Regions from separate parts of the Thioalkalivibrio sp. ALgr1 genome, predicted to be linked through region 1. Evidence: predicted binding sites of a transcription regulator. Region 1 holds the regulator's gene; each other region holds the start of a gene.
The links. The regulator FliA, encoded in region 1, starts transcription of late flagellar genes. The targets are predictions, from matches to a motif close to GCTAAAGTTNNNNNNNNNNCNGCCGATA.
Positions count from the first base shown of each region.

Region 1 (3,602 bases):
GCGGAATACCGCGTTCAACAGATCCCGGTCATCGGGATGCTGTTCCAGGTCGATCAGCTGCTCGTTGAGTCCTTCGAGCAGTTCCCCGGCCTCGATCAGGAAGTCCTGAAGGATTTCGTCGTTGGGGTCGATGGCCATTCGGTCTCTCCGTTCCGGTGAGGCTTGCCGTTGAGGGGTGGGCGCCGGGAAGCCGCCGATTCAGGGATCAGCGGGCTACCTAGAAGCCCAGGCTGGACAACAGATCGTCCACCTCGTCCTGTCCTTGAACGACATCCTGGCCGGAATCTTGAGTCTTCGGCACTGCTGGCCCGTGTCCACGCCGATCGCCCTCACGCCGCTCGGCATCGTCATCCAGCGTCTTCTCCGCAGCCTCGACCGTCTCCATACGCCCGCTGGACAGCCGAATCAGCGTGACCAGGTTCTCCTCCAGGTCGGTCACGAGCTGAATCACGCGCCGGATCACCTGCCCGGTAATATCCTGGTAGCTCTGCGCCATCAGAACCTCCGACAGCAGGCGGCGCAGCTCTTCGGTATCGTCGTTGGCCTGAGCAAAAAACTCGTCCAGCTCACGAGCGAATTCCCGGAACTCGTCGACCGAGAGTTGCCGATTGCGAAAACGGGTCCACTTCGCCGTCAGTTGGCCGGCCTGCTGGCTGAACGATTCGGCAATGGGGAGACTCGTCTCGATCGCGGTCAGGGTCTCGTGCGCGGCCTTCTCGGTCATCGTGACCACATAATTGAGACGCTCGCGGGCATCCGGGATCTCGGCCTGGGTCAACTCGACCAGCCGCGAATCCCCCCGGAAGCTTTGCAAGGCCTCGTGCAGGTCGCGCGTAAGCTTTCCGAGCTCGTCGAAGAGTTCCCGGTCGTAGGGGCGCGCCAGATCCTGGATCAACGCGCGCGCGGCCACCTCATCCCCTGCCTCCAGAACCTGCACGAGCTCCCGCGCGCGAGCGATTTGCTGCTCACTGATCGATTGTTCTTGGTCTGTCATCCAAAGCCCCTTGCTCGCTCCCCATCCCGAACGTGATGACCGGGATCGATCCCCCGGCCATCCATTTGTCTGGACCAGGAGACTTCGACACCGAATCCCAAACTAGCCTTGGGATTCAATGCGTTCGAATATTTTGTCGATCTTTTCCTTGAGGGTTTCCGCAGTAAAGGGCTTCACCACGTAGCCGTTCACGCCCGCCTCGGCCGCCTCGACGATCTGATCCCGCTTGGCCTCCGCCGTCACCATCAGCACCGGCATCGTCTTCAGCTTCTCGTCGGCACGAACCGCCCGCAGCAGGTCGATGCCCGGCATATTGGGCATGTTCCAGTCGGTAATCAGAAAATCGAAGTCGCCGTTCTGGAGCATCGGCAATGCCGTGCTGCCGTCATCGGCCTCTTGGGTGTTGTTGAAGCCAAGATCACGCAACAGGTTCTTGATGATCCGTCGCATCGTGGAGAAGTCGTCCACGATGAGAATTTTCATTCCCTTGTCCACAGGTCACTCCGGGATAAATGATTCATATGAGTACTAGAGCTTGGCCTTCAGAATAACTGCAAAGCCTCGCCGTCTTCGAGCCAGGAGCCCAGGCGCGCGCGCAGTCGGATAACGGCCTGACTGCGGATCTGGCTGACGCGCGACTCGGTCACCCCGAGTACCGCGCCAATCTCGCGCAGGTTGAGCTCCTCGATGTAATAAAGCGACAACACCAGACGTTCGCGTTCGGGCAAATCGCCCAGCGCGGCGGCCAGCTCCTCGCGAAACTCCCCGGCCTCGATCGTGCGCGAGGGCGAGGCCTCCTGCCCCTCGATCACCCGGTCCGCATCACCATCGGTGCCGCCCAGATCATCCAGCGCGAACAGATGGGCGCCGGCATGGTCCTGCAGCATCGAGTAGTACTCGTCGATCGGGACCTCGAGTTCCTCGGCCACCTCGACCCCGCGCGCCGCACGCCCCTCCCTGGCCTCGACCGTCTGGATCGCCTCGGCGATCTTGCGGCTGTTGCGGTGCACCGATCTCGGGGTCCAGTCACTGCGGCGTAACTCGTCGATCATCGCGCCACGGATGCGAATCCCGGCGTAGGTCGCAAACGTCGCGCCCTGCCCGCCCTCGAATTGCCGCGCGGCCTCCAGCAGGCCAATCATGCCGGCCTGGATCAGGTCATCGACCTGGACCGAGGAAGGGAGGCGAGCCATCAGATGGTGCGCGATGCGGTGCACCAGCTCGATATGTTCCGCGACGCGCTGCTCGTGGCCGGCTGCGGCCACGTTCTCGTATCCGTGGAGGCGATTACGCGTCGCCATCATGCGCTCTGCAGCATCCGTTCGACGAAAAACCCGACACCACCATCGGCACCACGGGCCACCGGCCAGCGGTCGACCGCACGGGCGAGTTCGGTAAAGGCCTTGGCCGCCGGGCTGCCCGGATATTGCTGCACGACCGGTGCCCGTTTCTGTACGGCCTTGCGCAGATGCTCGTCCATCGGGATGTAACCGGCGAGATCCAGGATGACTTCCGGCAGGTAGTTGTCGCAAACCGTGGTGAGTTTCTGCAACAAGCGCTCGGCGCCCGCGCGGTCCTGGACCATATTCGTGACCAGCCGGAAACGCCGCATGCCATGATCGCGATGCAGCACCTTGATCAAGGCATAGGCATCGGTGATGGACGCCGGCTCGTCGCAGACGACAACCAGGGTCTCCTGGACCGCCCGGCAGAAGGTCGTGACGGATTCCTGCAGGCCCGCTGCCGTATCCACCACCAGCACATCCAGCGGCTTGGAATAGGCGCTGAATGCCTGGATCAAACCGTTGTGCTCGAGCTGCGTGAGATTCGCCATCGCCGCGATCCCCGAGGCCGACGGGATGACCTTGATCCCCTCCGGGCCCTCGATCAGCACATCCTGGAGGTCGTCCACCTGTCCGGTCACCAGGTCATGCAGGGTGCGCTCGGGTCGCAGTCCGAGCAGCACATCGGCATTGGCCAGCCCCAGGTCGGCATCAAACAGCATGACCTCGCGGCCCAGCCGCGCGAGCGCCACGGACAGGTTGACCGACACATTGGTCTTGCCGACGCCGCCCTTGCCGGAGGCAACCGCAATGACCTTCAACGGCTGATTAGTGCGTGGCATAGCGTCCTTTCCCCACCGGATGGATCATCTCCAGAACGCCCGCATCCTGAGTACGGCGCGGCGACGGCGCATTGCGGCCGGCATTCGAGAACTCCGCCAGGCTTGCATCGGTCCATCGTTCATCGCGGGAGGATCGACGCGCGGGGCCGCGCTCTTCGCCGAGCGCCCGCCGGGTCAGATCGCCCGTCTCGACCCGGTGGAAGTCTTCGGCAATCCGCTGTCCATCGCTGACAAACGTGAGCCCAAGGTGTTGATCGAGCAATACCGACAACGTCTCCCCCAACTGTTCGGCTTCGTCGAGTTTGGTCAGCACCAGCGCCGATGGCTCCGTCTTCCGGAACGCATCCAGCACCCTTCGCAGCGCCGCCGCCTGAGTGGTCGCGGAGACGACCAGCCAGCTCTCGCGCCGGACATGGTCCGGCCAGCCGGCAAACAGCGACTCGTCGCCCACCGCGGAAGGTGCCTGCCCGGCGGTGTCGACCA
Region 1 is NZ_KB905134.1:292,181-295,782, forward strand. Features, by position in the region: gene F466_RS0109070 (chemotaxis protein CheA) at 1-138, opposite strand, end outside; gene F466_RS0109075 (protein phosphatase CheZ) at 218-994, opposite strand; gene cheY (chemotaxis response regulator CheY) at 1,097-1,477, opposite strand; gene F466_RS0109085 (RNA polymerase sigma factor FliA) at 1,537-2,298, opposite strand; gene F466_RS0109090 (MinD/ParA family protein) at 2,295-3,119, opposite strand; gene flhF (flagellar biosynthesis protein FlhF) at 3,106-3,602, opposite strand, start outside.

Region 2 (3,602 bases), on a different contig from region 1:
GTCGCGTCTGGCTGGCGCGCGAGCTGGTGCGCGAGCCGCAGCTGTTGCTGCTGGACGAGCCGACCAACCACCTGGATGTGGCTGCGATCCGCTGGCTGGAGGAGTTCCTGCGCGGGAGCGGGCTCACGGTGGTGTTCATCAGCCATGACCGCCAGTTCATGGAACAGGTCGCCACTCGCATCCTGGAGCTGGATCGTGGCCAGGTGTACGAACACCCGCCCTCGATCGAGGCCTTCCGCACGCGCCAGGCCGAGCGCCTGGAGGTCGAGGCGCGTCAGCGCGCCGAGTTCGATCGCAAGCTGGCGCAGGAGGAGACCTGGATCCGCCAGGGCATCAAGGCCCGGCGTACCCGCAACGAGGGGCGGGTGCGCGCCCTGCAGGCCCTGCGCAAGAAGCGCGCCGAACGACGCGAGCTGGGGGGGCAGGTACGCATGCAGCTGTCCCCCGAGCAGCGTTCCGGCCGTTTGGTGATCGAGGCGGAGCATGCGGACTTCGGCTACGGCGACACGCCGGTGGTGCGCGACGTGAACCTGCTGCTCCAGCGTGGCGACGCCCTGGGCATCATCGGCCCCAATGGCGCCGGCAAGACCACGCTGCTGCGCGGGCTGCTGGGCCAGGTGGAGCCATTTTCCGGAACGGTCAAGCTGGGCACCCAGCTCGAGATCGCCTATTTCGACCAGGCACGGGCGCGTCTCGACGAGACGACCACCGTGCAGGATGCGGTCGGCGAGGGCCGTGACCGCGTCACCGTGAATGGCGAGACCCGACATGTGCTGAGCTATCTCGGGGATTTCCTGTTCCCGCCGGAACGCGCGCGCCAGCCCGTATCGGCCCTGTCCGGTGGCGAGCGCAACCGGTTGCTGCTGGCCAAGCTGTTTCTGCGCCCGGCCAATTTGCTGGTACTCGACGAGCCCACCAACGACCTGGATGTCGAGACCCTCGAGCTGCTGGAACAGCTTCTGATCGAGTACACCGGCACGGTGATCGTGGTCAGCCACGACCGCGCGTTCCTCGACAACGTTGCGACCAGCACGCTGGTGCTGCCCGGCGATGGCACGGTCGAGGAATTCGTCGGCGGTTGGTCGGACCTGCCCGCACGCGTCACGCAACGCCTGCTCACGCGCGAAGCGGATACCGGGGCCCAGGAGGCGCCCGCCGCACCCGAGGCCCGCTCCGAGCCGACGTCCGCGGTCGCGGAACCGCCGCCCCGCGCCCGCAAACTCTCCTACAAGGAGGCTCGCGAGCTGGAGGCCCTGCCAGGCCAGATCGAGGCGCTGGAAAACGAGCACCAGTCGCTGGCCGAGGCCCTGTCGGATCCAGAGGTATTGCGCGATGGGGAGCGCGTGCGCGAGTTGCAGGCCCGGCTCGAACAGGTCGAACGAGACCTGGCGGTGGCTTACGAGCGCTGGGAGGCGCTGGAATCACCCTGACTCTTTCCGCGTCATTCGGTGTGATGTGATTCTCAAAACGGCCAGGGCTCAACTTCAGGGGAAGGCGGCCGTAACAGGGGATGAATCGTCTCTACAGGCAGCGGAATGATCCGTTTGCACGTGATGGCATGCGCCCGGCAGAAGGCGCTGAGGAAGGAGTCAACACCATGCTGGACAAACTCTCCATTCGGGGGCTGCTGATCGCCGGCTTCGGGCTGGTCGTCGCGATCCTGATCATCAATTCGCTGCTGGCACTGCGTGCCCTGAATGTGGGTGGACAGGGCGTGGCTGAACTGACCCAGTCCGACTATCCGGCGGTGGCACGCGTCAACGACGTGGAGCAGCTGTTGCAGGAGAGCGCCGCCTTCCTAGGCTTCTACCTGATGAGCGAGGAGGACGAACACCGCGACGCCTGGCTGAATGCGATGGACGAGCTGGACGTCGCCATGGATGCCCTGGTCAACGATCCGGTCGTGCAGGGCTCGGATGAACTGAGTGCCTCCGCGGAACAGGTGCGCGCGAACATCGATGGCTTCGCCGCACACCGTGAGCGCCTGATTGAAGTGGCCGAGGACGTGGCCCAGAACATGCCGGCCCAGGGTGTCGCCAACTCGCGCGCCAACCCGGCGACCATGCAGATGACCCAGTTGACCAGCACCATGATCGACGAGGAGATGGCGCGGGCACGCTTCCAGCGCTCGTTCGAGCGTCTCGGCGATTTCTACAGCCTGCGTACCAACCTTCTGCAGATCACCTCGAACCTGCGCGGTTTCATCGCGTTTCGTGATGACTCCTTCGAGCAGAACCTGCGTCTGTACCTTGGCCAGACACACGACGTGCTGGCGCGGTTGCTGGAACAGTACGACGAGCTCGATTTCGAGCAGCAGATCGCGGTCGAGGACTTCGAAGGGCTCCTGAACGAGCTGGATAGCGCGATCCAGGACATCGTTCGCATCCACGGCAGCGAGGAGGCCCTGCAGGACGCCTTCCTGATCCGTACCGAGGTCGGCCCGGTGATCTTCGAGGCACGTAATGAACTGCAGCAGTTGTCCGAGCGCATCACCGGCCGTGCTGAAGTGTCCGCCGCCGAGCTGACCGCGACCATGCGCAATACCCAGGTGACGCAGGGCGTCCTGGCGCTGATTGGCGTGATCCTGGGAGTGGTCGGCGCGGTCTTCATCATCCTGGTGGTGCGCCGTGCGCTGGCTCACTCGACCGAGGCGCTGGAAGAGATCGCCGACGGCGATGGCGACCTCAGCCGCCGTTTGGACGAAAACGGTCTGATGGAGACGGCCCAGCTGGGGCGTGCGTTCAACCGCTTTACCGACAAGATTGCGCAGGCGATTGGCAACGCCCGTAGCGGTACCGAGACCCTGAACCGTGCGACTGAGAACCTGAATCAGGAGGCCTATCAGGCCCGCGAGGTGGTCTCGCGTCAGCGCGACGAGACCGAGCGCGTCGCCACGGCGATCAACGAGCTGCAAAGCAGCGCCGAGGAGATCGCGCGTAATACCGATGCCACCTCCCAGGCCGGACAGGAGGCCAGCGGTGCGGTGAACAACGGCGCCGACGTGATGGAGAAGAACATCGAGTCCATGTCCTCCCTGCTGGGCACGGTCGAGCAGGCCGCCGGCACTGTAGCCAAGCTGGGTGAAGACTCGAAACAGATCGGCACCATCCTTGAAGTCATCCGCGGCGTAGCCGAGCAGACCAATCTGCTGGCCCTCAACGCGGCGATCGAGGCCGCCCGTGCCGGGGAACATGGCCGCGGGTTTGCCGTGGTGGCCGACGAGGTACGCAAGCTGGCGACCCGCACGCAGGAGTCCACCGACGAGATCGAGAGCATGATCTCGCGTCTGCAGACCGCCACAGGCTCTGCGGTGAAGGCGATGCAGCACGGCCAGGAAGAGGCCGAGACCACCATGGAGCACACCGCCGAGGTGAACGGCGCCCTGCAGCAGATCCGCCAGTCGGTGACCACGATCGTGGAGATGACCGATCAGATCGCGGTTGCCGCGCGTCAGCAGAGCACCGTGGTCGAGGACATCAACCGCAACATCGTGCAGATCTCCGACGGGGCCGATCAGTCTGCCAACACCGCCGATCGGGTCAGCGCGGCCTCCGACGAGCTCAAGCAGGTCGAGCGCGAGATCCAGCAGGCGCTGGCCCAGT
Region 2 is NZ_KB905132.1:408,400-412,001, reverse strand. Features, by position in the region: gene F466_RS0101960 (ATP-binding cassette domain-containing protein) at 1-1,430, shown strand, start outside; gene F466_RS0101955 (methyl-accepting chemotaxis protein) at 1,598-3,602, shown strand, end outside.
Region 2: the regulator FliA is predicted to act here: its motif matches at 1,477-1,504, upstream of F466_RS0101955 (methyl-accepting chemotaxis protein).

Region 3 (3,602 bases), on a different contig from region 1:
GCGTTGATCGCAGCCACGGTACGCTGCACCACCTGCTGACCCTCGTTGGCGTCCTGGTCGGTGTTCTGTGCCGCGGCGGCGGCATCCGCTGCATTGCGGGCCACCTCCTGCACCGTTGCCGTCATCTCGTTCATGGCCGTGGCGACCTGATCGATCTCCGACTTCTGTCGCCGCACCTGCTCGTTGGTCTCTTCGCTGGTCGCGGACAGCTCGTTCGCTGCTGCGGCAACCTGATCGCCCCCGGCCGCGACCGTGGATACGAGGCCGCGGATCTTCTTGACGAAGTTGTTGAACGCCTCCGCCAGCTCTCCGAGTTCGTTCTTGCCAGAGACCTCCAGCGAACGGGTCAGATCGCCCTCGCCTCCCGCGATATCGTTCAGCCGGGCCACCGTGCGATTCAGGGGACGAACGATGCTTCGGGTCAGGAGCCAGGCCAGGAGGGCACCAAGCGCCACGGCAACCACGCCAACCGCCACCACCGTGCCGGTCGCGTTGCGCGCCATCGCGACATACGCGCTGCGGTCCACCATGACCTCCAGCACGCCGACCACGTCACCGGAGAAATCCGTAACGGGACGCGCGACCACGGCCATCGGGGTGCCTTCATAGGTCACGTTTCGCACCAGCTCCTCGCCCTCCATGACCTCGCGCATCTCGGCATCGCTGAAGGTGGACTCGCCACTGATCGTACCGCCAAAGCGGTTGAACGACCGACCATCACGCAGGTAGAGGGCAACCGGCGAATCCGTTTCTTGGGTGAACTCTTCAAAGAAGCTGTCACCAAACGACAGGCCGAATTCCACGGAGCCGACGTGGTCGCCGTTGTGCTCGATGGGTACCACCCCGCGGATCCCGAGACCCGCCACGCCTTCTTCCAGCCCCGAGATCGCGTTGCGCTTGTCGTTCGTGTCGACCACGGTCTGCCGGAAGTCGGACAGGTCATCGCCGTGGTTGTCGGGGGAGTGGACGCGCAGGAATGAAGTGGCCGGGGGGGTATGGAACTGATACTGGTCCACCCCGTAGTGCTCGTTCAGCGATTCAAAGCTGGGAACGGTCATCTCGGCCAGACGCTCGCGATCGCCCGTCGCCATCGCCTCTTGCACGTCGGGGATTTTCGCCACGGTCTCTGCCATCGCGGTCGCGCGCGCGGCTTCCTGGTCCAGACGACCGACAAGCTGCGCGGCCAGATCGGTCAGCTCGCGCTGTTCGGCACGATCGGCCATGGTGCCCAGGCTGTTCATCACGACTACGAGTGTCAGGATCACGGCCAGCAGCACCACCGTGATAATCCCGACCATCAGCCGGACCCCGATTCGGATGTTATCGAACATGTTGAAGACTCTCCCCAATAAGGCTTTGCGGGCCAGCGGCATCCTTGCTGCGGCAGTTCACCGTCGATAGCGGCGGCGAAGCATAAAACTTGAGGGAGATCACAGGAAGCCGGAAAGGCTGGGAGACAGGCCTAGCCCTGCATCAGGATGGCCTCCGCCAGGGCGTAGACCGCAAGCGTAATCATGGCAATTGCCACCAGGGAGAGCAGCGCCCCGCCACGGATCATGTCGATCACCCGCAGCCGGTTGCTGGCGAACACGATCGCGTTGGGCGGGGTCGCGACCGGCAACATGAAGGCCACGGAGGCGGCAAAGGCCACGGGGATCGCGAGGAGCACGACGGGAATATCCATGCGCATCGCCAGCGCAGCCACCAGCGGCAGCAGCGTGGCAGCGGTGGCCGTGTTGCTGGTCACATGCGACAGCAACATGGTCACCACCACGGCCCCGGCAATGATCAGCAGCAGCGGCCATGCCTGGGCGGCGCCCAGGCCCTCGGCGGCCAGCTCCGCCAGGCCGCTCGCCTCGATGGCCGAACCCAGGCTGAGACCACCGCCGACCAGCAGCAGCACCCCCCAGGGGAGCTCGCGCGTATTGTCCCAGGCCAGCAGCCGGCGCTGGTCTGCTGCGCCCGAGGGCAGCAGGAACAGCAGCCCGGCCCCCAGGATGGCAATCCCGGCATCCGTCAGGTGAATCGGCAGGAGGCCTTCCAGAAAGGGGCGCGACAGCCACGCCAGCGCTACCAGCAGGAAGACGCCGGCGACCCGGTATTCGGCCCGCGACCAGACCCCGACCTCGGCGCGCTGCTGGTCCATCATCGCCTGCAACCCCTGCAGGCGTACTCGATGAACCGGGAAGACCCAGCGCGTCAGCAACCACCAGGCCAGCAGCAGCAACGCGGTGGCCAGGGGCAGGCCCAGCATCATCCACTGCACAAAACCGATCTCGATGCCATGCCGGTCGCCCAGATAGGCGGCGGTCAGCGCGTTCGGCGGAGAGCCGATGATCGTCGCCATGCCCCCGATATTGGCGGCAAAGGCGATCCCCAGCAGGAGCGCCAGTGCGGGGCGGCGCGAATCGGCGCCGAGGCCGTTACCCGCGATGTGCGTATCACGATCCATCAGCGCCAGAACGGACAGGGCGATCGGCAACATCAGCGCAGCAGTGGCTGTGTTGCTGACCCACATCGACAGCCCCGCCGTGGCCAGCATGAAGGCCCCGACCAGGCGATGCAGGCGATCCCCCGCCCGGCTGACGATCGCGAGCGCAATCCGCTGGTGGAGTCCCCAGCGCTGTACCGCCAGCGCGATCGCAAAACCGCCCATGAACAGAAAGATGATGGGATTGGCGTAGGGCGCGGTGGCCGCGTCCATCGGCATCACGCCGAGCAGCGGCAAAAGGGCAATCGGCAGCAACGCCGTTACGGGTAGTGGCAAGGCCTCGGTAATCCACCAGGTCGCCATAAAAAGGGTCAACCCGAGCACCCACCATGCCTCGCGTGCAACGCCTTCTGGCGCTGGAAAAACCAGGAACGCAAGCATCAGGAGCGGGCCCAGGAAAAGCCCGATGCGCCCGCGCCAGGCGTAGGCACTGCGCGAGGGGTTCGCACCCACCGACGAGGGGGCGCCGTCCGATTGTCGATCGGCATCGTGCGCGGACATGCCGTGGCTCCTTCACACTTCCGCAAACGTTGGCTGAACGATAACCAAGCCGCATCATCGGAAATTGCATCACCCGAGCAACGTGACTATCGTTGACGAGTTTACTGGCGCGGCCACCAATGGTCGGCCAGCCGCAGTCTCGCATGTTTTCTTACAAGGAGTCTTTCATGGCCTACGAACTGCCCGATCTGCCCTATGCCAAGAACGCGCTGGAGCCGCACATCTCCGCCGAGACGCTGGAATACCATCACGACAAGCACCACGCGACCTACGTGACCAAGCTGAATGGCCTGCTGCCCGGCTCCGAGTTCGAGAATGCCTCGCTGGAGGACATCATCAAGAAGGCCCCGGCCGGCGGCATCTTCAACAACGGCGCCCAGGTCTGGAACCACACCTTCTACTTCAACTGCATGGGCCCGGACGCCGGCGGCGAGCCGTCCGGCAAGGTGGCCGACGCGATCAACAGCGCCTTTGGCTCGTTTGATGGCTTCAAGGAGAAGTTCAACGAGGCCGCGGTCGCCAATTTCGGCTCCGGCTGGACCTGGCTGGTGCAGAATAGCGACGGCTCGGTGGAGATCGTCAACACCTCCAACGCGGCCAATCCGATGCG
Region 3 is NZ_KB905133.1:149,416-153,017, forward strand. Features, by position in the region: gene F466_RS0105070 (methyl-accepting chemotaxis protein) at 1-1,331, opposite strand, end outside; gene F466_RS0105075 (DASS family sodium-coupled anion symporter) at 1,463-2,992, opposite strand; gene F466_RS0105080 (superoxide dismutase) at 3,160-3,602, shown strand, end outside.
Region 3: the regulator FliA is predicted to act here: its motif matches at 1,399-1,426, upstream of F466_RS0105070 (methyl-accepting chemotaxis protein).

Region 4 (3,602 bases), on a different contig from region 1:
GCGCGTACTGAGACACTGGCTGGGCGGTTTCACCGGCGATACGGCCGGGGCCACGCTGGAGCTGGTAGAGACCCTGACCCTCGTGATTCTGGTGCTGGCACTCGCGGGCTAAAGCCGGGTCGATCAGGCCAGGTTCAAGGCAGGCGCTGTCACGAAAGCGTCACGGGATTGCCACATACTGACCGGATGAGCTCATTTCCCTCCCGTCTGAATCCGGGACTTCTGGTCCTGCGCACGCTGACGAGCCCCCTGCGGGCGGTACTCGAGGTGGCCGAACTGGAGACGGCCCCGCCCTGGTGGCAGACCTTTCTGCGCCTGGCGTTCCCCGTGCTGCTGGTCAGCGTGATCGCCAGCCAGTGGCTGTACCAGGTCATCCCGACCGGGCTGCCGCCGGAGGCGATGCCGGGGGCCTGGGGCTTCGGCGTCTACAGCGTGCTGGCGATGAGCATCGGCGTACTGGGTCTGGCCTGGTCCGCGCACTACCTGACCGAGCTGTTCCAGGGCTACTCCCATCCGGACCGGGCGATGCTGGCGGTGACCATCGGCCTGCTGCCCGCCTGGGTAGGCAAGGTGGCCGCCGCCTTTCCCTGGCCCTGGGGCAACACCGTCGGCCTGCTGCTGATCTTCTACAGCCTGTGGCTGCTCTACTGGTCGCTGCGCGGCATCCTCGGCCTGAAGCGCGGCAACCGCATCGGCCTGTTCGTGGCCACCGTCTTCTGTGGCGCCTTCATCACCCTCATCTTCGGCTGGCTGCTGATGGACCTGATCCCCGGCGCCACCCCAGGGACCCGCATCGGGACTACCTGGCTGATCTGATTCACCCCGTACCTGTAGGAGGCCAGCCCTCTGGCCGATGGGGCGCTGCTAAACCCGAATCGGCCAGAGGGCTGGCCTCCTACAGGGGGCAATCGGGCAACTGGGGGCCGCTTTGGTTTTCGTTGCCCAAGATCCGTATCTCTGAGGGTCCAGGCCGATTGCTGGGTGGTCTTGCTCCTTAGCAATGACGGTAGTAGTGGCTTCGGACCTGACACAGTTTTCTCGCATCACCTGGGTGCGTCAAAGCGGTTGTTCAGGACCACGGGGATGTAGCTGGCCTGTGTCCCCTGTGGCGCTGTGCGGCTTCGTATTGGCCGTGGCTGATGAGTGGTGTGGGCCGAAGCGCTGGGGGCGGTGAGAGGGCAGCGTGGCGGACACGTTCAGGCGGGCGGCAAAATTTTTCCGGGATCGGGTTAAAGGATTCGGTCGAGCGGTCGTTACTGTCCTCGAAGGCGCACGAGTGTTCGCCGAGGAAGCCGACCAAGGTGGTTCGGCATGACGCTACAGGAGCGTAATCATGTCTCAAGTCATCAATACCAATATCCTGTCCCTGAATGCTCAGCGCAATCTGAGCAATTCCCAGGGCGCGCTGGCTCAGAGCCTGGAGCGACTGTCCTCCGGCCTGCGTATCAACAGCGCCAAGGATGACGCCGCCGGTCTGGCGATCTCCGAACGCTTTACCACCCAGATTCGCGGCCTGAACCAGGCCGTGCGCAACGCAAACGACGGCATTTCGTTTGCGCAGACCGCCGAGGGTGCGTTGAGCACCGTGGGCGATGCGCTGCAGCGTATCCGCGAGCTGTCCGTCCAGGCGGCGAACGACTCCAACTCCGCCTCCGACCGCGAAGCCCTGAACAACGAGGCCCAGCAGCTGATCGCCGAGATTGGCCGCGTGGCCAACTCCACCGAGTTCAACGGCGATGCCATCCTGGATGGGGCGCTGCAGGATCTGTTCTTCCAGATAGGCGCGAATCAGGGGCAGAACATTGCCGTTTCTGGCGTGGACTCGCGTACCACCGAACTGGGCCGAGCCATCGCGATGGGTGAAGAAGGCCTGAGCCAGGAACAGATCAATGACGTCGGCATCACCCAGATCAGTAACATTACGATCAATCTGGACGAAGTCGGAGTGCTGGAAGGGCTTGATATCGACATCACAGTTAACCTGAGTGAGGTTACGTCGCTTGAGGATGCCGTCCGCGAGATTAATTCCTCTATCGCCAATTTCACCGGCGATGACGAAGACGTTGCCGCTGTGCGCAATGCGGGTTTGAGTGCGGCACTCGTGACCGACAATGACGGTGAAACGACCATAGCGATCCGCGGTAACTTTGACACGGACTTCGAAGTGGATGGCGGCGAGGTCACTCTTGATGCCGAGGACGGTGACGGCAACGCCATCACCATTGACTTGTTCGACGAAACCGGCTCGGAGGCCAAGAACCTGACGGACGTAGATATCGCGAGCCGCTTTGGCGCAACGGAAGCTCTGGCCATCGTCGACGGGGCTCTGAACCAGGTGAATTCCCTGCGTGCCGATCTGGGCTCCGTCCAGGTGCGCTTCGAGAACACCATCGCGAACCTGCAGGTGTCGTCGGAGAACCTGGAGGCGGCCCGTTCCCGGATCCGCGATGCGGATTTTGCCTCCGAAACGGCCGAGCTGACCCGGGCGCAGATCCTGCAGCAGGCGGGTACCTCGGTGCTGGCCCAGGCGAACGCGACGTCGCAGAACGTGCTGGCCCTGTTGCAGTAAGTTGAACCGGTAAAAGGCCATGAGACGGGCGGGTGGCCAGACGGTCACCCGCCCTTAATGGCGAGGGAAGCAAGATGAGTGATTCAATTGGCAGTATCACTTCATTGGTGTTTCAGCCTGCCCGTCAGGGGCAGGGCGATGCCTCGATGTCGGTTGCCAAAGGGTTGACCGATACTGCGAGTTCTCGGAATGCCAGTTTCGGGGATGTGCCGGCACGCCCCGATGCTCCTGAACGGGGGCTGGATGAGTCGACCCAGTCTGTGGATTTGGGAGAGTCGGAGGGCATGGAGCAAGTGGTGGAGTCGATCAACGCCTATTTGCAATCGTCCAAGCGTGCGCTGGAGTTCAGTGTGGATGATTCCAGCGGCCGGACGGTGATCACGGTCAAGGATGCCGAGCAAGACGAGGTGATCCGGCAGATTCCGCCGGAGGCAGTGGTGGCCCTGATTCGTCATTTCCAGGAACAGCAAGGCCTGGATGGTACGGGGGTCGAGGAACGGGCCTGACTGACCCGGGACATTGTCAACCACAGTGACTTTCGGCCGGGCTTGTCCCGGCTTTTTTCTGTCTGGCGACTTGGGTGTGCACCTGATGCGAGGGCTCGATAGAAGCAGTTGCGGACCCGACAGAGACACAATGACAAGAAAATCGAAAATTTGTGTTAAAGCTCACGGATAGCTTGTCGTTAACGGCCCTGAGAGCGGTTGAATGCCGCCATCGTGATCGCCCGAGGCGGTCTAAAGCTATGCCGTAAGGAGACGTAATCATGTCCCAAGTTATCAACACGAACATCCTGTCCCTGAATGCTCAGCGCAATCTGAGCCAGTCGCAGGGTGCCCTGGGCCAGAGCCTCGAGCGGCTGTCCTCGGGCCTGCGAATCAACAGCGCAAAGGATGATGCCGCCGGTCTGGCCATCTCCGAGCGCTTCAGCACGCAGATCAACGGTCTGAACCAGGCCGTGCGCAACGCCAATGACGGTATCTCGTTCTCGCAGACCGCCGAAGGTGCGCTGAGCACCGTGGGCGATGCGCTG
Region 4 is NZ_KB905137.1:15,088-18,689, reverse strand. Features, by position in the region: gene cobS (adenosylcobinamide-GDP ribazoletransferase) at 1-112, shown strand, start outside; gene F466_RS0111920 (YIP1 family protein) at 187-816, shown strand; gene F466_RS0111915 (flagellin) at 1,334-2,569, shown strand; gene F466_RS13865 (flagellar protein FlaG) at 2,644-3,075, shown strand; gene F466_RS0111905 (flagellin) at 3,336-3,602, shown strand, end outside.
Region 4: the regulator FliA is predicted to act here: its motif matches at 1,229-1,256, upstream of F466_RS0111915 (flagellin).